DNA from 3 places in the Frateuria sp. sgz306004 genome. Region 1 is predicted to be linked to each of the others. Evidence: riboswitches for the same ligand, from Rfam matches in the RefSeq annotation. Region 1 holds a riboswitch; each other region holds the start of a gene.
The links. Region 1 has a riboswitch for cobalamin ahead of btuB (TonB-dependent vitamin B12 receptor). Riboswitches for the same ligand answer to the same signal wherever they lie in the genome.
Positions count from the first base shown of each region.

Region 2: it holds a riboswitch for cobalamin, as region 1 does, so the genes downstream of both, btuB (TonB-dependent vitamin B12 receptor) here and btuB (TonB-dependent vitamin B12 receptor) in region 1, are expected to answer to the same signal.
Region 3: it holds a riboswitch for cobalamin, as region 1 does, so the genes downstream of both, AC3G2C_RS14370 (ribonucleoside-diphosphate reductase subunit alpha) here and btuB (TonB-dependent vitamin B12 receptor) in region 1, are expected to answer to the same signal.

Region 1 is NZ_JBYLFE010000003.1:328,510-335,889, reverse strand. Features, by position in the region: gene cobO (cob(I)yrinic acid a,c-diamide adenosyltransferase) at 1-386, opposite strand, end outside; gene AC3G2C_RS07705 (hypothetical protein) at 383-970, opposite strand; gene btuB (TonB-dependent vitamin B12 receptor) at 1,033-2,880, opposite strand; cobalamin riboswitch at 2,993-3,232, opposite strand; gene clpB (ATP-dependent chaperone ClpB) at 3,330-5,912, opposite strand; gene otsB (trehalose-phosphatase) at 6,109-6,912, shown strand; gene AC3G2C_RS07685 (glycoside hydrolase family 15 protein) at 6,884-7,380, shown strand, end outside.
Region 2 is NZ_JBYLFE010000007.1:145,908-153,287, reverse strand. Features, by position in the region: gene AC3G2C_RS15890 (alpha/beta fold hydrolase) at 1-165, opposite strand, end outside; gene AC3G2C_RS15885 (hypothetical protein) at 482-1,615, shown strand; gene AC3G2C_RS15880 (hypothetical protein) at 1,778-2,023, opposite strand; cobalamin riboswitch at 2,181-2,411, shown strand; gene btuB (TonB-dependent vitamin B12 receptor) at 2,533-4,431, shown strand; gene AC3G2C_RS15870 (efflux RND transporter permease subunit) at 4,655-7,380, shown strand, end outside.
Region 3 is NZ_JBYLFE010000006.1:135,265-142,644, reverse strand. Features, by position in the region: gene AC3G2C_RS14370 (ribonucleoside-diphosphate reductase subunit alpha) at 1-1,554, opposite strand, end outside; cobalamin riboswitch at 1,703-1,915, opposite strand; gene AC3G2C_RS14365 (alpha/beta hydrolase) at 2,112-3,074, opposite strand; gene AC3G2C_RS14360 (lipase family protein) at 3,157-4,365, opposite strand; gene AC3G2C_RS14355 (M13 family metallopeptidase) at 4,518-6,590, opposite strand; gene AC3G2C_RS14350 (hypothetical protein) at 6,899-7,261, opposite strand.

The DNA.
Region 1 (7,380 bases):
AGCATGGCGCAGGCCACCTGCCAGGCGGCTGTCGCTGCGGCGATGTCGCGGGCCTTGTCCTGGGTTTCCCAGGTGTAACCCTCGCCCATCACGTGATAGTCCAGTTCCTCGGGAAAGTGTCGAAAGAAGGCCTCCTCGCCCGTGGAAAAGCTGCCCTTGATGAACTGCACCACGCCGCAGTGAAAACCATGCCCGAGTGAGCGGGCCAGCATGCCAAAGCCCGAGGAACTCTTGCCCTTGCCGTTGCCGGTGTTCACCACCAGTACGCCACGCTCGATGGTGGCGCGGGCGATCTTGCGGTCCACCAAGGCCTTCTTGCGCTGCATGCGCTCGCGATGGCGCTGCTCGGCGGCGCCTTCCGCCGCGCCCTGCTCGGTATCACTCATGCCTTTGCTCCTTCCCCCGTGGATGACGTCCCTTGCGACACGAGCCGGGCAACAGCAGCATGCGCCACCAGCGCCACGGCGACGTAACCCAGCGTGGTACGAACGAACAGCGGGCCCCATTGCCACAGTCGAGCCAGATACTGACTCATGTTGGGCTCGGCGTAGCGGCCGCCCAGCCAATAGAACGCGCCGTTGGATACGACGAACGACGCGCTGGCGGCCACCAGCGCCACCGCAAAGGCACCGAGCAAGGTGAGCGGCCGCGCGTTGAGACGCGGTGCGTAACCTCGACCGGCATACCACAGGGCCGCATAAGCCAGCGGCAGAAAGGCGTAGGCCGGTGTTACGCAGAAATCGCTGACCCCGGCGTATCGAATCGATGCCCAGTCCAATGCCACGGCGAGCAGCACCATCGCGACGAAAACAACATGCCTGCGCACGTACAAGCCACCGAGAAAGAACACGGCCATCGATGCATCGGGAAGGTGCAGCGCATCGCCAACATGCTTGAAGCGCGTCACCGCCATCGCCAGCGCCAACGCGAGCGTCCATGCGACAAGACGGGAACCTTGGGGCATCTTCATATCGTTACTCCACGAGGAAAATCGGGCGGGACCGGCCAACCGGCCCCGCCGTCGCATGCGCGTTACTGCGCCGGCTGATAGCGCAGGGTCAACATGACATTGCGACCCGGCTGGTTGTAGTACCAGGCAGTCTCATAGTTCTTGGCAAAGGCGTTATTGAGCGCCAACTGCACCTTGAACTCGCGGGTGAGCGCATAGGCCACGCGCAGATCCGTCGTGGCGTAGCCACCCAGTTCATGCCGGTTGGCCAGGTCGTCATAGCGGCGCCCCGCTGCGTACCAGGTGCCGCCGATGCTGAAATCACCAAAGCTCCGGTCCGCGTCCACGCGTCCGGACTGGCGCGCCCGGCGCGGCAGCAGGTTGCCGTGGTAGCCGACCGATTCGTCGCGCGGGTCCAGCCAGGTGGCGGTACCCGTGAGGTGCCACCCGGCCCACTGGCCACTGACGACGGCTTCGGCACCGCGAATGCGCGCCTCCTCCACATTTCCTGGCAAACCGGTGGATGCGTCATAGGTAATGAGGTTGCTGACGTTGTTGCGGAAGGCATTGAGCGACCAATAACCCCAGCCGTAGCTGCCACGCAGACCCACTTCGAGATTGCGCGAGGTTTCCGGCCCCAACCTGGGATTGCCATAGCCGGGGTAATACAGCTCGTTGAAGGTCGGCGCCTTGAAGGCGCTGCCGTAGCTGGCGGTCAGGCGCAGGCCTTGGGTGAAGTCCCAGCCCCACAGCAAACTGCCGGTGTTCTTGCCGCCGAACTGACTGTTGTCGTCACGGCGCACGCTGGCCTGCAGCGACTGTCGGCCAAAGCTCTGTTGCCACTGCGCGAACAGGCCGCGATTGATGCGGCTGTCCAGGGCGTACGCGGTGGAGCTGTCCACCGCATCGCGCTGCCAATCGAAACCGTCGGTGAGCACGCCGCCCCACAGCGCAGCATCCGCCTGCAACGAGCCGAGGTCACGATGCGTATCGAAGCGATCCTTGTAGATGCCGTGCAGGTAGTCCTTGCTGAAGTCGCCGCTGGTGCCCAGGCTCAAGGTCAGCGTGAGGGCCTGGCTGGGGCGGTAATGCACGCGGCCACCCACCACCTGCGTGGCGTTCTCGGCATAATCGGAGTAGCTGCCGTCGTACCCGTTGTGACCTTCGCTGCGGAAGGCGCGTGCGTCGGCATCCCACTGATCGTCGAAGCGGTAGCCGCTCTGCAGGGTTAGGGCATTGTTGCGGTAGCCGTCCTTGTCCGGCTGGTCGGCAAAGCAGCCCGCCCTCGCCTCCAGCGCCCCCATGCGGCACGCGTTGATGCCGTGCGTCTGGTCATGCGATGCCTCCAGCGCATACCAGCCGTTGCCGACCTTGCCGGCCAGGCCGGCCGAACCGGTGAGGTGGCTGTAGCTGCCAACGCCCAGCATGAAGCTCGGCACAAAGGTGCCTTCGGGGCGTCGCGTAAAGATCTGAATCACGCCACCGATCGCCTCCGAGCCGTAGAGGCTGGAAAACGGGCCGCGCACGATCTCGATGCGCTCGATCTGCTCCACCGGGATGTCCTGCAGCGAAGCGCTGCCCAGGGTGGCCGAACCGATCTTGATGCCGTCCACCAATACCAGCACGTGATCGGCCTCGGTGCCGCGCAGGAATACGCTGGTGCTCTTGCCGGGGCCGCCGTTGTTGGCCAGTTGCAGGCCGGGCGTGCCGCGCAGCAGGTCGGCCAGTGATGCCGGCTGCAGTCGTTCGATATCGGCGCGCTCGATCACGGTAACCGCCGAAAGGGTCTGATCCTGCGTCTGTGCGGTGCGCGTGGCGGTGACCACCACGCCGTCCAGATCGGTGGCGCCATCGGCGAACGCGGGAGAGAACACGGACAACAACGCCGCCGCCAGCACGGCGCGGCGTACAAAGGGAACCTGGATGGCCAAAACATTGCTCCTGGACCGCGCCTGCCCGCGCGGGTGAGTCGGGGTAACAGGCAGGCGGAAGGAGACGTGGCGGCCGCACGAGGTACGGCATCCATGACATGGCCCACCGCCTGTCTGGTCGTACCTCGAGGCCGGTCTCCGGGCTCACGAACGCGGACATCATGTCCGTCGGAACGACGCCTTCCCATGCCTGCGTGGCACAGTGGCTTGCTTGCCGTTCCGGCGATCGCCAGGGATCGCCGTTCGCCTACCGTTGCGGGGGCAGCTCCGGACTAGGCGCTTACGCGCCGCACCGGATTCCCGTTTCAACCACCGGCATAGTGCGGTGGTCACCTCAGGCGGCGGGGATGGTAACAGAGCTTGTCGCCCCCGGGGGCGCGCCCCCAACGCAAGACGCCCGCCCTGCTTCCACAGGACGGGCGTCCAAACGCCGCACGATGTGGCCTGGCTTATTGCTTTCTGAAGCTCAGGTGGCCGTGCTCCGCATCCACCGCCACGGTGCTGCCGGCGGTAAAGCGACCTTCCAGGATCTCCTTGGCCAACGGATTCTCCAGCTGCTGCTGGATGGCCCGCTTGAGCGGGCGTGCGCCATACACCGGATCGAAGCCCACGTTGCCCAGCAGGTCCAACGCCTTGTCGCTGATCTCCATCTTGAGCTGACGCTCGGCCAGGCGCTTTTCCAGATAGGCCAGCTGGATCTTGGCAATGGCGCGAATCTGCTTTTTCTCCAGCGGGCGGAACACCACCAGCTCATCGAGTCGATTGATGAACTCCGGCCGGAAGTGCGCCTGCACCACACCCAGCACCGCGGCCTTCATCTGCATGTAGTCGGCCTCGCTGTCGCCGGCGTGCTCCTGGATCATCTGCGACCCCAGGTTGGAGGTCATCACGATGACGGTGTTGCGGAAATCCACCGTGCGGCCCTGGCCGTCGGTGAGTCGACCATCGTCGAGCACCTGCAGCAGGATGTTGAACACGTCCGGATGCGCCTTCTCCACCTCATCCAGCAGGATCACGCTGTACGGCCGGCGGCGCACGGCTTCGGTCAGGTAGCCGCCCTCTTCGTAACCCACATAGCCCGGGGGGGCGCCGATCAGGCGGCTCACGGAATGCTTCTCCATGAACTCGCTCATGTCGATGCGCACCATCGCATCCTGGGTATCGAACATGAACTCGGCCAGCGCCTTGCACAGCTCGGTCTTGCCCACGCCGGTGGGGCCAAGGAACAGGAACGAGCCGTACGGGCGATTGGGATCGGAAAGGCCTGCACGGGCGCGACGGATCGCGTCGGACACCGCGCGCACGGCCTCGTCCTGGCCCACCACGCGCTTGTGCAGCGCCTCTTCCATGTGCAGCAGCTTGTCGCGCTCGCCTTCCAGCATCTTGTTGACCGGGATACCGGTCCAGCGCGACACGACCTCGGCGATTTCCTCTTCGGTCACGCGATCCTGCACGAGCTTGAAGTCCTGCTTTTCGGCCGCCTGCGCCGCTTCGAGCTGCTTCTCCAGCTCGGGCAACTTGCCGTACTGGATCTCGCTCATCTTGGCGTAATCCTGACGCCGCTGAGCGGCCTCCAGCTCAAGACGCGCGGCTTCGATCTGCTCCTTCACCTTGGTCGCGCCCTGCAGCGCGGCCTTTTCGGACTTCCAGATCTCGTTGAGGTCGGAGAACTCCCGCTCCAGCTTCTCGATATCGGCATCCAGGTCGGCCAGGCGCTTCTTGGAGGCCTCATCCGTTTCCTTCTTCAGCATCTCGCGCTGAATCTTCAGCTGGATCAGGCGACGCTCCAGACGATCGAGCTCTTCCGGCTTGGAGTCGATCTCCATGCGGATGCGCGAGGCGGCCTCGTCCATCAGGTCGATGGCCTTGTCGGGCAGCTGGCGGTCGGGAATGTAGCGATTGGACAAGGTGGCCGCCGCCACGATGGCGGGGTCGGTGATTTCCACACCGTGATGCACCGCGTAGCGCTCCTTGAGGCCGCGCAGGATCGCGATGGTGTCTTCCACGCTGGGCTCGCCCACGTACACCTTCTGGAAGCGGCGCTCCAGCGCGGCATCTTTCTCGATGTACTTGCGGTATTCATCGAGCGTGGTCGCGCCGATGCAATGCAGCTCGCCGCGCGCCAGCGCCGGCTTGAGCATGTTGCCTGCGTCCATGGCGCCATCGGCCTTGCCGGCGCCGACCATGGTATGCAGTTCGTCGATGAACAGGATGATCTGGCCTTCGCTCTTGGCCAGATCGTTGAGCACGGCCTTCAGGCGCTCCTCGAATTCACCGCGGAACTTGGCGCCGGCAATCAGCGCGCCCATGTCCAGCGCCAGCACGCGCCGATCGCGCAGGCCTTCGGGCACCTCGCCCTTGACGATGCGCTGGGCCAGCCCTTCCACGATGGCGGTCTTACCCACGCCGGGCTCGCCGATCAGCACCGGGTTGTTCTTGGTGCGACGCTGCAGCACCTGGATGGTGCGGCGAATTTCCTCGTCGCGTCCGATCACCGGATCGAGCTTGCCCGACTCGGCGCGCGAGGTGAGATCCACGCAATATTTTTCCAGCGCCTGGCGCTGGTCTTCGGCGTTCTCGCTCTGCACCTTTTCGCCACCGCGCAGCTTCTCGATGGCGGCGTCGAGGTTCGCCTTGGTTGCGCCGGCGGCCTTGAGCGCCGAGCCCAGCTCGCCTTTGTCCTCCAGCGCGGCCAGCACGAACAGTTCGCTGGCGATGAACTGGTCGCCGCGCTGCTGCGCGAGCTTGTCGGTCAGGTTGAGCAGGCGCGTGAGCTCATTGCCCACGTGCACGTTGCCTTCCTGCCCGCTGACGCGCGGCAGGCGCTCGATGCTTTCGTTGATGCGCTGGCGCAGCGCGGGCACGTTCACTTGTGCCTGCGTGAGCAACGGCGCGGTCGATCCGCCTTGCTGATCGAGCAAGGCGGCCATCACATGCACGGGCTCGAGCATGTTGTTGTCGCGCCCGACGGCGATCGATTGCGCATCGGCCAGCGCTTGCTGGAAGCGCGACGTGAGTTTGTCCATCCGCATGGGTCGTTCCCCCTCGTCACATTGAATTGGCGGCCCCGCCGCCACTGCCCGTCGAGATGCGGACGCCAGCGCGCGATTCAAGCGCGTCATCCTGCCGCGGTTAGCCCTTTTTCAGCCGTGTACGTCGTCCATAGATCGCCTTCACATTTGCCTTGATAGGCTGCCAACCGTGTTATCGCCTGCCCCCGCTTCCGCCATGTCCGCTCACCCGCCCCTTCCGGCTCCGCCCCTGCCTGGCGTGGATGATCGTTGGGCGCTGTTCCTTGATGTGGACGGCACCCTGCTCGACTTTGCCGACCACCCCGACCAGGTCAGCGTGGATACGCGCCTGCGCGACCTGCTGGACGACTTGTACGGCACGCTTGATGGCGCGCTGGCCCTGGTGAGCGGGCGCAGCCTGGATGACCTGGACGACCTGTTCTGCCACCCACCCTGGGCCATGGCTGGGCTGCACGGTCTGGAGCTGCGCGGCCCGGACGGACGCTACCGCGGCGTGCACATCGGCACCGCCCGGCGCAGCCAGGTGCGCGATCTGGCCGAGCGCATCGCCACCGCGCTGCCAGGCGTTTCAATGGAAGACAAAGGCATGGCCGTCGCCCTGCACTGCCGCACCGCGCCCGACCGCTTCGATGCATTGCGCGAGCATGTGGAACTACTGCTGCCTCGCCTGCAAGGCTACGAAATGCAGATGGGCAACCTGGTGATCGAACTCAAGCCGGAGGGCATGGACAAGGGCAAGGCGGTGGAGGGCCTGCTGGCCAACCGACCGTTCTGCGGACGCGTGCCGGTGTACGTGGGCGACGACCTGACGGACGAACACGGTTTCGCCGCCGCCAACCTGGAGCATGGCCTGAGCGTGCGCGTGGGAACGCGCGAACCCAGCCTGGCCACGTATTCGCTGCCCGAGCCCGCCGCTGCGCGCGCCTGGCTGTTCCGCGTCCTGTACGCGCTCAAGCATGGAGCCCTCTCGCATGCCCACTCCCCTGGAGGAAACGCCTGAGATCCAGGCCAGCCTGGCCCTGGGTGTCATCGGTAACGGTAGCGTTGCCGCCCTGATCGATGGTCAAGGACGCATCGTATGGGGCTGCCTGCCCCGTTTCGACAGCGATGCCAGCTTCTGCCGGCTGCTGTCGCCCCGCCAGGACGGCGGCGACTGGACCATCCAGCTCGAAGATTTCGAGCGCGCCGAACAGCACTATCTGCCCAACACGGCCGTGCTGGTAACCCGCCTGTACGATCGCCAGGGCGCCGGCGTGGAAATCGTCGACTACGCGCCGCGCTTTCGTTCCCGAGGCCGCTTTTATCACCCGATACTGATCGCCCGACGCGTGCGCCCCCTGGGCGGCGCGCCGCGTATCCGCGTGCTGCTTCGTCCGCTATGCGGGTACGGCGCCCATGCCCCGCAGACCACCTCGGGCAGCAACCATATTCGCTACTTGCTCAGCGACGTGGTGCAACGGCTGACCAG
Region 2 (7,380 bases), on a different contig from region 1:
CACACCCTGCGTGGTGTCGATCATGCGGTTGTTGTCGAGGATGCTGGTGACACGCTCGCGCGACATCATCTTGCTCGACGCGTCGGCGGCATAGGCGGCAGGCTGGGCGGCGATGCCGGCGGCGAAGGTCAGCGCGAACAGCAGGGTGGTGCGGAAGGTGTTCAAAGCCATCTCCTTGGAATCTCGATAAGCGAAGCCATGCCGACGGAGCCCCTGCACCGTCGATGTCATGACAGATATGGCAAGCAGCGTGCCAAAGCGGAAACCCCTGTTTTTCTGGCACTTTCGCCAAGACAAGCGCCAATGACCGCAGTCCGCGGACAATCTCGCGGACGTCCGGGATTGGCTGCCGCGGACACTATGGCGTGTCCGGACACCTCGTTCATCCACCTGACCGTCAGCTATCCGAAGGCAGGGCCCTTTCACTTGCACCGCATGTCAAACCACGCACACTGAGCGACCGTCGTCTCCGGATTCAGTCGTGCCTGTGTTCACCAGCCCTCGCCTCCGTTCGTTCTTGCGATCCACGCGCGCCGTGCGTGCCGCGTTTCTCGCCAGCGGCGCCATGCTGATCGGGTACGCGCACGCACTGGAGCCAGGCACGCGCGGCAGCGTGCCGGCCAACAGCGACCAGCTCGCCATCCAGGTGAACAACGACCGCATGACGCTGGCCGTGGCGAAGGTGCCGCAGGTGTATCTGTATGGCCGCATCGACGCCGATGCGCCGCATCGGCTTGAGGCGTTGATCAAAGCCGGCAAGATTCCACCCGGTTCCGATATCTACTTGAACGCCAACGGCGGCGACATGGCCAGCGGCCTGGCACTGGGTCGACTGTTTCGCGATGGCGCGCTCGCCACGCACTTGGGCGTGCCACGCCGCACGGCACGCATGCCGGCCGGGCCACGCGCCGCGCAATGTCTGGATGCCTGCGCTTATGCCTATCTCGGTGGCCTCTATCGCTGGGCGCCCACCGGTAACGATCGCCTGGGCGTGCAGGCCGGCGTCACCGATAGTGTGTCGGCCGACGACAAGGCGGCGTATCTGAAAGACATGGGTATTCGTGCCGGCGTGTTCGCCGCACCCGCCAATACGCCGACAGGCGACGTGCATTGGTTCGATGCCGACCCGATGCTCGCCAGTGGCCTGGCCAACAACGGCCGCTTGCCGACCACCGCGAGCTATCACCCGATGATCGGCGCTACCTCGCTATCGCTGAGCCAGATAGCGCGCGATGGCGAGCATCGCATCACGCTGCTCTGCCGCCCCGATGGCATGACACTCACGGCGTACTACAGCGTGGGCGCCGAGCGCTCGCGCAAGATCGCCGCACGCGTCGCGCATTCGTACTTCGAGATCGACCAGCAACCCACGCCGCAGGGCGAACGTGACGGCGTCGCCGCGGTGAATCAATCGCTGGTGTTCAGTCACCCCGTGCCCGTAGCGCAACTCAATCAGCTGCTGGCGGCGCACTCGATGGGCGCATGGCTGGCCGATCGCGGTGGTGCCGTACGCTACGGCTTTGCGCTGGACCTGGATGCGGTGCGCAGCAACCTGCGCGACTACAGCACGAGCTGCCGACAGATCGCCCAGCAAGCGCCCAACAAGGCGGGCTAAAAGCCAATTCCATGTCTCCCCGCCGCCCACGGCGCCCTGCCGTGGCGGTCGCGTGAGGCGAACCTCGTGAAACCGCATGCGCCCACCGGCACGCGGCTTCCCTCCATGGACGAGGCACGCGCACGCGCTGGCGCAAGCCACGGGGAGACATGAAACGGGGGGTTACTTGATGAAGCGCTCGCGAGGCAGCGAGTCGACATAGCGGCGCGCCGGCGTAAACAGCCGGCGCTGGGTGATGCAGAAGCCCAAGTACAGCGAGGTGAGCGCCGCGCCGCGCCACACGCCGGCCTCCGCTCCCGCACCGATCATCAGCTTGTAGATGGACGCAGCGAACAGCAGTGCGCAGGTCAGCAACAGCACGTGTCGCCATGGCAAGTCGATGAGCGGGCGAGAGTTGGCGTTCTTCATGGCGCCATTCTGGGTCGCCACCCCATAAAGAAGCGATATGCGCGAACCCGCGCCCCATATAGATCGCGTAAAGAGTTTGCCGCCTTTGAAAACGCAAATTCCTGCATATCAGGCGCCAGCGAGAGCACAGGGCATTTGCCGCGCCATCGCCGCCTCGTTAACATTTCGCCCGTTCGGGTGTCCCGCCGCGTATCTCGGCGGGATGAAACGGGAAGCCGGTGCGCTGCCATGCAGCTAGTCCGGCGCTGCCCCCGCAACGGTAAGCGCGCGAATCCAGCCGCGGTCACGATGCCACTGTGCGTATGCATGGGAAGGCGACCACGACTGCATGCCCTCACCCGGCATGCCGCACGCAAGCCCGGAGACCGGCCCGACATGTGACGAAAGACTCGCGGTGGGCGAGGTCGAGTGTCGTGTCATGGCCGTTCGCCGGGCTACGCCCTCTCCACCGTGTTGCCATCGAAACCCCACCCAGGGTTGCGCGGATGTGCGCGCCCGAAGGAACACGCATGAAGAAGACCCCGCTGGCAGCCGCGCTGCTGTGCTGCTCGCTCGCCGCCCACGCGGCCGATACCACCCAGGCGACCTCGCTGTCGTCGGTGATCGTTACCGCCACACGCACCGCCATCACCACGGACGAGGCATTGTCTTCGGTCACCGTGATCACCCGCGCCGATATCGAACGCCTGCAGCCAGCATCGGTGCGTGACTTGCTGGTGGGCCTGCCGGGCGTATCGTTCGCGCAATCGGGCGGCCTTGGCCAGCAAAGCTCGCTGTTCCTGCGCGGCACCAACTCCACCCACACGCTGGTACTGGTCGATGGCGTGCGCATCGGCACCGTGGGCGCGGGCCTGCCGGCGTACGAGCAGATCCCGGTGGACCAGATCGAGCGCATCGAGCTCGTGCGCGGCCCTCGTTCGAGCTTGTACGGCGCCGATGCGGTGGGTGGCGTGATCCAGATCTTTACCCGCCACGGCAACCCGAATGGCAGGCTGAGCCCGTCGCTGAGCCTCAGCACCGGCAACCGCAGCTACATGGACGGACACGCTGGCCTTTCCGGTGGCGATTCGCATAGCTGGTTCAACGTGGGCCTGGGTGGTCAGTACACCAGCGGCATCCCGGCCTGCCGCCTGGGCGCGGCCGAGCAGGGCGCGGGCTGCTTCGTGGACGACCCGAACAACGATCCGTTCCGCAACTGGAACGGCATGGCCAACGGCGGCTATCGCTGGGACAACGGCACTGAACTGTCAGCCACCTGGCTGCGCAGCAAGAACGTAGTCGCTTACGCCGGCAGCCCCTACGGCGGCAATCAGGCGGTGAATCAGCAGATCGTCTCCGGCGCCAAGCTCAGTTTCACGCCGCTCGATGCCTGGAAGGTCACGCTCAACGCCGGCCAGAGCCGCGACGACTCCACCAACTACTACCAGGGCACCTACACCGACCCATACGCCGGCACCACCACGTACTACCCGTACGGCAAGGTCGGCTACGCGTACTCCCGCCGCAACCAGGCCTCCTGGCAGAACGACGTGACGCTGGCGACCAACCAATTGCTGACCGTGGGTGTGGACTACCAGCAGGAACACATCAACAGCGCCACCGGCTACCTCGCCAGCGACCGCCAGGACACCGGCGTGTACGCGCAATACATGGGCACGTTCGGCCGCAACGAAGTGCAGGCCTCGGTGCGCCACGACCACAACGACCAGTTCGGTAACCACGACACCGGCAGCGTGGCTTGGGGCTACGCGTTCGACCACGGCCTGCGCCTGTCGGCCAGCTATGGCACCGCCTTCCACGCGCCGACCTTCAACGACGTGTACTACCCCTACGGCTCGGGCAATCCCAACCTCAAGCCGGAGCGCTCGGGCAGCGGCGAGCTCGGCCTGAGCCAGACGCAGGACACCTGGAACTGGGGCGTGAACGTGTACCAGACGCGCATCACCGACCTGATCCAGCTCGACCAGAACTACGTGCCGCAGAACATCAGCAAGGCGCGCATTCGTGGCGTGGAAGGCCAGTTCGGGGTGAACCTCGATGGCTGGCAAGTGCAGAGCTACCTCACCCTGATGCAGCCCAAGAACGTGCAGGGCAGCGCCAGCGGCAACCTGCTGCCGCGCCGCCCTGAGCAGACTGCGCGCGTGGACGTGGACCGCCGCTTTGACGCCTTCGGCATCGGCGCAAGCTTCTTCGCCTCCGGCAAAGCCTACGACGACCTGGCCAACACACACCGCCTGGGCGGCTACAGCACCACCGACCTGCGCGCCAGCTACGACTTTGCGCCGCAGTGGCGCGTGGAAGCGCGTCTCGCCAACGTGTTCGATCGCAACTACGCAACGGCCTACTACTTCAACCAGCCCGGCCGCAGCTGGTTCCTCACCGTACGCTACAGCCCGGCCGCACGCTGAGACCAGCTCGAAGTACCCACCGAACGGCGCGGCTACCGCGCCGTTCGCGTCTCGACGCCACGCAGACAGGCTTGCGCCAACAAGACGAAGCGCATGCCACCGACTAACGGCACATTCGCCCGTGCGCGGTTGCAGGCATAAAGGCGAACGAGGTGACCCGTCGCGGTAGCGCCTTCGTCCGTAAGGCGCGCGGGGACGCGTCATCGCCAAGGGTTGGGAACCCGTGAACCTGTTTGCGCCATTGATCCGCCGACCGATCGGCACCTCGCTGCTGGCGCTGGGGCTGGCCCTGGCCGGCCTGTGGGCCTATTTGCTGCTGGGCGTAGCCGCGCTGCCCTCGATCGAATTCCCCGGCATGGTGGTGTACGTGGAGGTGCCCGGCGCCAACGCGCAGACCATGGCCTCCACCGTGGCCGCGCCGCTGGAGCGTCACCTGGGCCGCATCGCCGGCATCAAGGAGATGCACTCGGAGAGCAACGACGGCTCCACCTCGGTGCGCATGCTGTTCAACTTCGGCAACAACACCGACAAGCTGGCGCGCGACGTGCAGGCCGCCATCAACGCCGCGATGGTGGACCTCCCCACCAACATGCCCGCGCCACCGCGTTACTACAAGTTCAACACCGCCAACATCCCAGTGCTGTTGCTGTCGCTCACCTCGCACTCGCTGCCACCGGACAAGCTGTATGACCTGGCCGACACGCTGATCAACCCGGCCATCGCCCAGATTCCCGGCGTGGCCCAGGTGCGCGTCATCGGCGGACGCCCGCGCGCCGTGCGCGTGGAGCTCAACACCCAGGCGCTGGCCGCCAAGAGCCTCACCGCCAACGATGTGGCCAATGCGCTGCGGGCCGCCAACGTGACCTCGCCGCAGGGTGCCCTGAGCGATGGCCGCACGCAGATGACGGTGACCGCCAACGACGCGCTGCATTCACCGGACGACTTTGCCAGCCTGCTCATCGCGAGCCGCAATGGCGCACCGGTGCGCCTGTCCGACGTCGCCAAGGTCACCAGCGGCCAGCAGGACGAATACCAGGCCGCGTGGTTCAACCAGGATCGTGCCGTTGCGCTGCGCATTAGCAAGCGCCCGGAAGCCAATGCCGTGGCGACCGCCGACGCGGTACGCGCCAAGCTGCCGCAGATGCGTGCCTGGCTGCCGGCCGATATCCAGATCACCCCGATCTTCGACCTCACCCAGACCACCAAGTCGGCTCTGCACGAAGTGCAGGTGGCGCTGATGCTCAGCGTGTTGATGGTGGCACTGGTGATGCTGGTGTTCCTGCGTCGCGTCGGCCCCACGTTGATCGCCATGATCAGCGTGCCGCTGTCGCTGGCCGGTGCCTTCGTGGTGATGTGGTCGCTGGGTTATACGCTCAACACGCTGTCGCTGGTGGCGCTGGTGCTGTGCATCGGCTTCGTGGTCGACGACGCCATCGTGGTGATCGAGAACATCGTGCGCCATATGGAGCAAGGCACGCCACCGCTGGAGGCGGCGATGGTGGGCGTGAAGGAGATCGGCTTTACGGTGGTGTCCATCACGCTGTCGCTGATCGCGGTATTCGCGCCGCTGCTGTTCGGCAACAACCAGTTCACGCTGTTGCTGCGCGAGTTCTCCGTCACGCTGACCTCGGCGGTGGTGATCTCGGCGGTGATCTCGCTGACCCTCACACCCGCACTGTGCGGGCGCTTTCTACGCGTGGAGCACGACAACACCCGCCAGCCGAACCGGCTCGAACAGGCATTGGAACGCTTCGACCGCAGCCTGCACGACAAGTACGAGCGCGCGCTGGACTGGGCGCTGCACCATCGCCGGCTGATGCGCTGGCAGCCCTTGATCCTACTCAGCCTCACCGTGGCGCTGTCGATGCTGGTGGTGAACTTGTTCGGCTTCAATTTCATGCCGCAGGAAGACATCGGCATGATCCAGGGCGACGTCAAAGCCGACTCCAACATCTCTCCCACGCTGATGGCCGCGCGCGCGCAGCGAGCCGCCGCCGTCATGCTGGCAGACCCTGCGGTGCGCGATGTCACCACCTTCCTTGGCAGCGACCGCGCCGGTGGCTCGGTTGGCAACCAGGCCACCATGTTCGTGGATCTCAAGCCTCGCGGGCACGGCCCGGGCGAGCGACCCGAGCCGATCAAGGACATCATCGCGCGCCTCAACAAGGCGTATGCCAAGCTGCCGGAGCTGCGCGTCTCGATCAATTCCATCGGCTTCTTCAACGACAACAACGACAGCGACCGCGGCAGCCAGAGCTTCGAACTGGTGAGCAGCAGCACGGTGGACCTGCAACCGCTGGCACTGGAAGTGGCGCGACGCATGCGCCAACACAAGGAGTTCCGCGACGTCAGCACCGACTACGACGATGTGGACAAGCAGCAACTGCTCACCGTGGACCGCGCCACCGCCGGGCGCCTCCAGGTGAGCATGGGCCAGGTGGATTCGGCGCTGTACAACGCCTTTGGCCAACGGCAGGTGTCGATCATCTACTCCGACATCAACCAATACTGGGTGGTGCTCACCTCATCCGATGCACGCTCGTTGAACCCGAGCACGCTGCTCAACACCTATGTGCGCAGCGAAGCGGGCACCATGGTGCCGCTGTCGGCCGTCGCCAAGATCAGCCCGCAGGTGACGCCATCGTTCGTGATCCACACCAACCAGTTGGAAGCATCCAAGATCTACTACAACGTCGAGCCAAACCTGACGCAGGACAAAGCCAACGCCCTGATCGCGCAGATCGTGGCCGACGCCCGACTGCCGGCCGGCGTGCAGCTGGGCTACTCCGGCAGCGCGCAGAACCTGGAGGAAACGCGCTCGAACGCCAACGTGCTGCTGATCGGCTCGATCTTGGCGATGTATATCGTGCTGGGCATTCTCTACGAAAGCCTGGGCCACCCACTGACCATTCTCTCGACCTTGCCGGCCGCCGGCGCAGGCGCCTTCCT
Region 3 (7,380 bases), on a different contig from region 1:
CTGGCGCACCGCAGTACGCACGGTGGCGGCGAGCTTGTCGAAATCGAACTGGCCATCCACCACGTGGCGCGACAGGTTGACCGAGCCCAGGTTGCACACCGCCGTTTCCTCGGCATTGGTGACTTCCAGGATCTCGGTGCACAGGTTGGACAGGTGAATGACGTTCTGCGGCTTGGCCGTCTGGTTGCTGGTCGCGTTGCTGCGATCCTTGAAGGTCATCCAGCCGTTGCCGGTCTGGGCCAGCGTGCGCAGCATGCGGGCGTAGAGCTCGCGCGCCTTCACCTTCTTCACGGCCAGGCCATTGGCTTCCGCCTCACGGTAGGCGCGCTCGAAGGTCTCGCCCCAGCTGTCGACGAAGTGCGGCACGACCTTGGGATCGAACAGCGACCAGTCGCCGTCGCTTTCCACACGACGCATGAACTCGTCGGGGATCCAGTTGGCGAGGTTGAGGTTGTGCGTGCGGCGTGCGTCGTCACCGGTGTTGTCGCGCAGTTCGAGGAATTCCTCGATATCCGCGTGCCACGGTTCCAGGTACACGCAGGCGGCGCCCTTGCGCTTGCCGCCCTGGTTCACGGCGGCCACCGAGGCGTCCAGCGTCTTCAGCCACGGCACCAGGCCGTTGGAATGGCCGTTGGTGCCCTTGATCAGCGAGCCGCGCGAACGCACGCGCGAATAGGCCAGGCCAATGCCGCCGGCGAACTTGCTGAGCTTGGCGACATCGCCGTACTTTTCGTAGATCGACTCCAGCGAGTCGGCTGGCGAATCGAGCAGGAAGCAGGAGCTGAGCTGCTCGTGCGCGGTGCCCGAGTTGAACAGGGTCGGCGAGCTGGCGATGTATTCCAGCGAGGAGAGCAGGCGATACAGTTCCAGCGTTTCGCCGATCTCGCCGCCGCCCAGGGCGCAGGCGATGCGCATGAAGAAATGCTGCGGGGTTTCCACCACCTTGCGCAGCTGCGGATGGCGCAGCAGGTAGCGGTCATACACGGTGCGCAGGCCGAAGTACTCGAAGCGGCGCGTGGCGAGCGGATCAATGGCGTCGTTGAGCTTGCGCGAATTGGTGGCCACGAAGTCGCGCAGGCGATCGTTGACGATGCCCAGCTCCGCGCCGCGCGCGATGGATTGCGAGAAGCTCTGGATTTCCTGGCCGCTCACTTCCTTGTCGATAAAGGCGCTGAGCAGGCGCGCGGCGAGCTGGCCGTACTCGGGCTCCTCCGCGGTGAGGGCGGCGGCGGTGCGGATGGACAGCTCGTCCAGTTCCTGCGTGGTGGCGCCGTCGTACAGGCCGCCAATGGTCTTGAGCGCCACGCGCAGCGGGTCCACCCCGTGCAGGCCTTCGCTGCTGCGGGTGACGGCGCGCACGATCTTGTTCACGTCCACCACTTCCTGGCGGCCGCTGCGCTTGGTCACGCGCATCTGCCCGGGGTTGTGCGGCGGGGTCAGCGCGAAGGGTGCGTCGGCGCGCGGCGTGTCGGCCACGGCGCTGGCGGCGGAGAAAGCGGTATCTTCCACGCGATCGTCGTGGCGTTCGCGCGAGGTGGTATCGATAGGTTGCATGGCGACTTCGCTCCAAGCGTGGTCATCAACCACCTGCTCCCGCGCGCAGGGCTGAAGGCTGGGCTTTCGCGGACGGTCGAGCGGCGGGGCTCAACCCCGCGCTTCGACGCGCCTCCCCGCGGAAGCCGTCACCCAGTCACTGGCGCGCTTCGGCGCCAGCGTGTCGGCAGGTCTTCGGACTTGCGGACGTGGGTCTTGCGACCCGCCTACTCGCTCCCGCTTCCCAGCCGCTGAGGGCCAGTGCGTTGTTGGCTTTCGTTTCCGCTTACCGCTGCGGGGCAGCTCCGGATTCGCACCGGATTCCCTTTTAAGCCAGTCCGACGTGACGTCTGAGAGTGGCACCGACGGGGCACAACATATCGGGCGGATCAGGGTGGGTCAACCCAACAGATTGTGGATGGCGCGTGGATAAGCCGGAAAATGCCAGCCGTGGAACGGGCTTAGCCTGCTGCAGAAAATTTTCTGGCCCGGTCGGCCCGGGAGGAGGTCCGCGGCGGTGCCGTAATGACCGGCCCGGGGCGGCCGGTCTCGGTCGAGAGGAGCCTGTCGGAGGGTGCTTACTTGCCGTGGACGAAACCCGCGATGGCGGCCACGAGTCCCTCGGCCAGGGGCAGGCTGGGGTCGCCGTAGCTCGCCAGATTGGCCGCGTCCCCCGCGGCGGGGGTCTTGAGCACGTGATTCATGCCGTCGATCACCTTCAGCTGCACGCCCGGCCGCGCGGCAGCGAGGCGCCGTGCGTCGTCGGTGGTGACCTGCAGGTCGTCGCTGCCCTGGATCACCAGCGCCGGGCCGTGGGTCTTGCCCAGCGCCTGTACGGGATCCTGGGCGAACCAGCTGATCAGGAAGCCCTGCACGCTGGGCCGGAACAGGCGTTGCAGGGGCGCCGGATCGCTGGCGACATCCACGTGCTGGCCATGGCGCAGCGCCTCGACGATGCTCCTGGCACGCGGCAGCAGTGGCGCGTTGGCGGGATAGCGTTCGAGTTGCCCCAGCAGCACATCGGCGGAGGATCGCCCCGCGCCGTCGAGCAGGATCAGACCGCACACGCCTTGCGTGCGCTGCGCGGCCAGGGTGGCCACCAGTGCGCCTTCGCTGTGGCCCAGCAGCCAGACACAGGAGGCGCCACGTGTCTGGCGCAGCTGCCGCACCCAGGCGTCCACGTCGGCGGCGTAGTCGTCCATCGTCACCTGGTTGGCGTCCAGGCCTTCATGGGCGCTGCCGAACATCCCGCGCTTGTCGATGCGCACACTCGCCACACCCTGCCTGGCCAGATCCTCGGCGAGCAGGCGATAAGACGCGGCATGCAGCCCTGTCGGGCTATTGCCATCGCGATCGGTCGGCCCCGAGCCGGGGATGATCAGCACCAGTGGCGCATGCGCCGGCGCGGTGTCCGGCGTTTCCAGCGTACCGGCCAGGCTACCGGCCGGGCCGGTGGCGGTTACCGGCGATGACGATGCCATGGCCGACACGCAGGCCAGGCTCAGGGTGAGGCTTGCACACCAGCAACGAAGGCGACGCATGGCAATCCTGGGCCAGGGCATGGGCGCGTACGTATATCGCATGTCCGCGCCGGATGCGCCTGCCATGACGCATGGCGGGTGCTCATTGGCGAGAGCAATTGCCCTCGTCGGCGATGCCGGCGAAGCGCTGCTGTGTCCAGGTCAGCAGGTCTGCCGTCAATGGCGAGTCGGCAGCCACCAGCGAAAGGTGGTCGCGCCCTGCATAGCGGCGATAGCGCAATGGTTGGCCGGCGGCACAGCGACCGTGCACGAAGGCGTCCTGTAGATCGGGCCAGACCAGCGTGTCGGTCAGGCCCTGGGCAATCAGCAAGGGCGCCTCGATGTGCGCGCCCGGCACGTTCTGCGCGAGGCGCGCGCCGAGCGGACCGCTGGCGGGGTCTTCACGAAACAGGCTGCGCCGTAGCAGCGCCGCTTCACCGGCGGCGACGACTCCACCGGCGCCGGCCAGGCAGCGACGCGCCATGTCGCGCGTCAGCGAGGCCGTCCAGGGGCGCACGAGTTCCTCCATGCGCAACTCGGGATACTGCCTGACGTAGGCGCTGGTGATGTAGGCGGATAACAGGCGACCGATCAGGCTGTCCTGGTCGCGATGCAGCAGTGCCGGCAAATCACTGGCGGGCGCCAGCGCCGCGACGCCCATCACTCGCACTTCGGGCGCGTAGGCGGGGGCCACGATGCCGGTCCACAGCGCGGCGTGCCCGCCTTGGGAGTGTCCCCACACCACCGTATCGTTCGCCAGCGCCAGGCCACCCATGCGATGCGCCGCCCGCACCGCATCCAGCGCGGCGCGCGCCTCGTCCTCGCCGATCAGGTAGCGGTGCGCGTCAGGCGTGCCCAGGCCGGTGTAGTCGGTAGCCACGACGGCCCAGCCTTGCGCCAGCGCCTGCGGCAGCGCCGGCACGTTGGCAAACGGGTGGGCCAACAGTGACGGTGCGCAACCACTGGCCACGCCCGTGGTGCCGTGGGTCCAGGCAATCACCGGCAGAGCGTGGTCGCCACGTTGCGCAGGTGCCAGCACGATGGCGCTGGCCAGCGCCGGCGTGCCATCGCCGTGGGTGCTCGTGTAGAGGATGCGCCAGCCGTGCACACCCGCCGGCACGTCACGATCAAAGGCCTCCACGCGCAGCAGCACGCCGGGCTGTGTGGGCAGGTGGCGCGGCGGCGCATAGAACGCATCCGGCTGTGTGGGCAGGGTAAGCCAGCCGGTGAGCGCACCGGCCGTCAGCAGTGCCAGCAGCGCCCCGCCCAGCCAGCGACTCCAGTGAGATCGTCGCGTTGCATTCGGTGCCATGGCGTGCTCCCGTGCTGTGCGCGCCATGGTAAGCGGCGACAGTATCACCAAGAGTGTACGCCTTCACTGACGCGACGGCCGCGCGTCAGTGAAGGCTAGCCGGGTGCTCTAGGTAAGCGACCTGCGGGCTGAGGAGGTCAACCCAGTTCGGGCTACCAGATCCGCACACGCTCCATCGGATCGAGGTAGAGCTGCTCGCCCGGTTGCACGTTAAAGGCCCGATACCACGCATCGATATTGCGCACCGGGCCGTTGACGCGGAATGCGCGCGGCGAGTGCGGGTCGCTGGTGACCTGGCGGCGGATGGCGTCGTCGGTGAGCTTGCCGCGCCAGGCTTGTGCCCAGCCGAGGAACACGCGCTGGTCACCGCTGAGCCCATCGATCACCGGCGCGGGCTTGCCATGCAGCGAGGCGTGGTAGGCATCCAGGGCCAGCGTGAGGCCGCCCAGGTCGGCGATGTTTTCGCCCATGGTGAGGTCGCCGTTGATGTGCACCCCGGGTAGGGGCTGGAAAGCGTCGTACTGCGCACCCAGTTTCTTGGCACGCTCGTCGAAGGCCTTGGCGTCGGCACCGGTCCACCAGTCGCGCAGCTTGCCGTCGGCGTCGATCTTGCGGCCTTCGTCGTCGAAGCCGTGGGTGAGTTCATGGCCGATCACGCCGCCGATGGCGCCGTAGTTGATGGCGGGGTCGGCGCTGGGGTCGAAGATGGGCGGCTGCAGGATCGCGGCGGGGAACACGATGTCACGCAACGAGCCGTTGTAGGCATCGTTGGTCTGCGGCGTCATCGACCAGTCGCTGCGATCCACCGGGCCGTCGAGGCGATTCACGTAGAACGACCAATCCGCCTGCGCCGCCTGCAGCACGTTGCCGACCAGGTCGTCGCTGCGCAGCGTGACCTTGCTGTAGTCGCGCGGATGGTCGGGGTAACCCACCTTGATTACATAAGTGTCGAGCTTGCGCAGCGCCTCTTGCCTGGTCTGCGGCCCCATCCAGTCCAGCTGCTGGATGCGCACGCGATAGGCGGCCTTGAGGTTGGCAACCAATTCCTCGATCTTGGCCTTGGACGCGGCGGGGAAATATTGGGCGGTGTACAGCTCACCCACGCCCCAGCCCAGATTGCCGAAGCAGGCGAGGCGATCGCCAACGCCGCAATCACCACCCGACACCGCGGCGACGGCGCGCTTCCAGCGAGCGCTCTGCGCTTGCTGCCCGGTCAGCGTCTTGGCGTGCATGTCGAAGTACGCGTCCTGGAATGGCTTGGACAAGTAGTACGCGGCGTTGTCGGCGATGCGCGTGGCCTGCCAGGCCTGGATCGTGCTCACCGGCGTCTTGGCATACAGCGCGGCCAGTGACGGGAACGCGCCCTTCTCGGCAACGACCACTCGCTGGAGTCCACCCAGTTGCGCCTGCTGGAGAAAGTCGCGCCATGCGAAGCCGGGCGCGAACTTCTGCAGTTCTTCCACGCTCATGGGGTTGTACGTGGCCACCGGGTCGCGCTGTTGCACCTTGCTCCAGCTGGCCTGGGCGATGGCGGTTTCGAACGCCACCACGTCCTTGGCGGCCGCCGCGGCATTCGGCCAGCCGGCCAACGTGAGCAACTGCGTCACATAAGCCAGGTAAGCGGCCTTCTGCTTGGCGAACTCGGGCTTGAGGTAGTAGTCGCGATCGGGCAGGCCAAGGCCGGCCTGGGTCAGGTACACCGCGTAGCGCGTGTTGTCCTTGAGGTCCACGTCGAGCACGAAACTGAAGAGCGCGCCTTCGAAGTCCACATTGGTGCGTCCCATCAGGCCGGCCTGCGCATCGCGCGTAGTGGCGTGGCGCACGGAATCCAGTTGCGACGCGATGGGCTTGGCGTCCAGCGCATCGATGCGCGCTTCATCCATGTAGGACTGGTAGAACGCGCCCACCTTGCCTTCCAGCGTGTCGGCCGCGGCGTGGTTCTGCGCCGCCGCTTCCATTAACCCGTGCAGACGTTGCTCGGTGAGGTCGGTCATGGCTAGGCGCAGGCTTACGGCGGGCTTGTCGGCGGGAATCGGCGTCTGTGCCAGCCAGCGACCGTTGGCGTAGCGGAAGAAATCGTCGCCCGGCTTGATGCTCGGGTCGGCGCCTGCGCCGTCGTAACCCCAGCTTCCGTATTGGGGCTTGCCGGACGACGGCTCGGCAGCGTGGGCCGCGCTTACCAACAACGCACTCGCACAAGCCACCGCAAGCATCTTGCTGACCATGGGGTACTCCGCCTAGGTTGGGGTGGGCGGATACTCGCACGTCAGCGCGTGAGGGCCAGTGCAACAAGTTGGCTGGCGACGCGAAAGCCGCGCGGCGGTGCGAAAGAAAACGGCCCGGCGAAGGCCGGGCCGTAAGGTATGCGCTGATCTTGATCGTCATCCCCGCAAGAGCGGGGATCCAGCGCCTATCCATCGTTGAACATGCCGGCACGGGATGCCTGCTGTTGCCCTCTTTTGGGGGTTCGCCGTAACGACGAGCAAAACGTCGTTCATTCAGGGCTTTCGTTGGGGCGACGCGGGTTGGGCGATCAGCCGCCGGTGCGCTGCTTGTGGATGCGCTTGCTGTCGTGATTGAGCGACTTGTTGAGGTTCTTCTGTTCCTGCTTGGTCAGGTGACCGCCATGCTCGGCTTCGTCGCGGCTCTCGCGGGCGGCGATGTTGGAGTCCTGCTTCTCGTCGCGGGCGGCCTGCTTGGCATTGATCTGGCCATCGGCCACACCGTTCTGGATGCGGTTCTGCTGGTTCTGCAGGCGCTGGTTCACTTCCGACACGCGCGGGTGGCCGGGAACGTTGTCCGGCGAGGTGGACTGGGCCATGGCGCCGGCGCTCACGAGCGCGGCGGCCAGGGTGAAACCGATCAGGCTGAAACGCGACGTCATCTTGCTGTTCATGGCGTGGAATCCTCGGGTATGTGTGGTCAATGACAGGGGAGACGCGCCCTTGGAGTCGTTACTCCATGCCGTGAGCTGGTGTCCCCTGAGCCATCCCAAGATGGGCGGGCTTGTGGCGG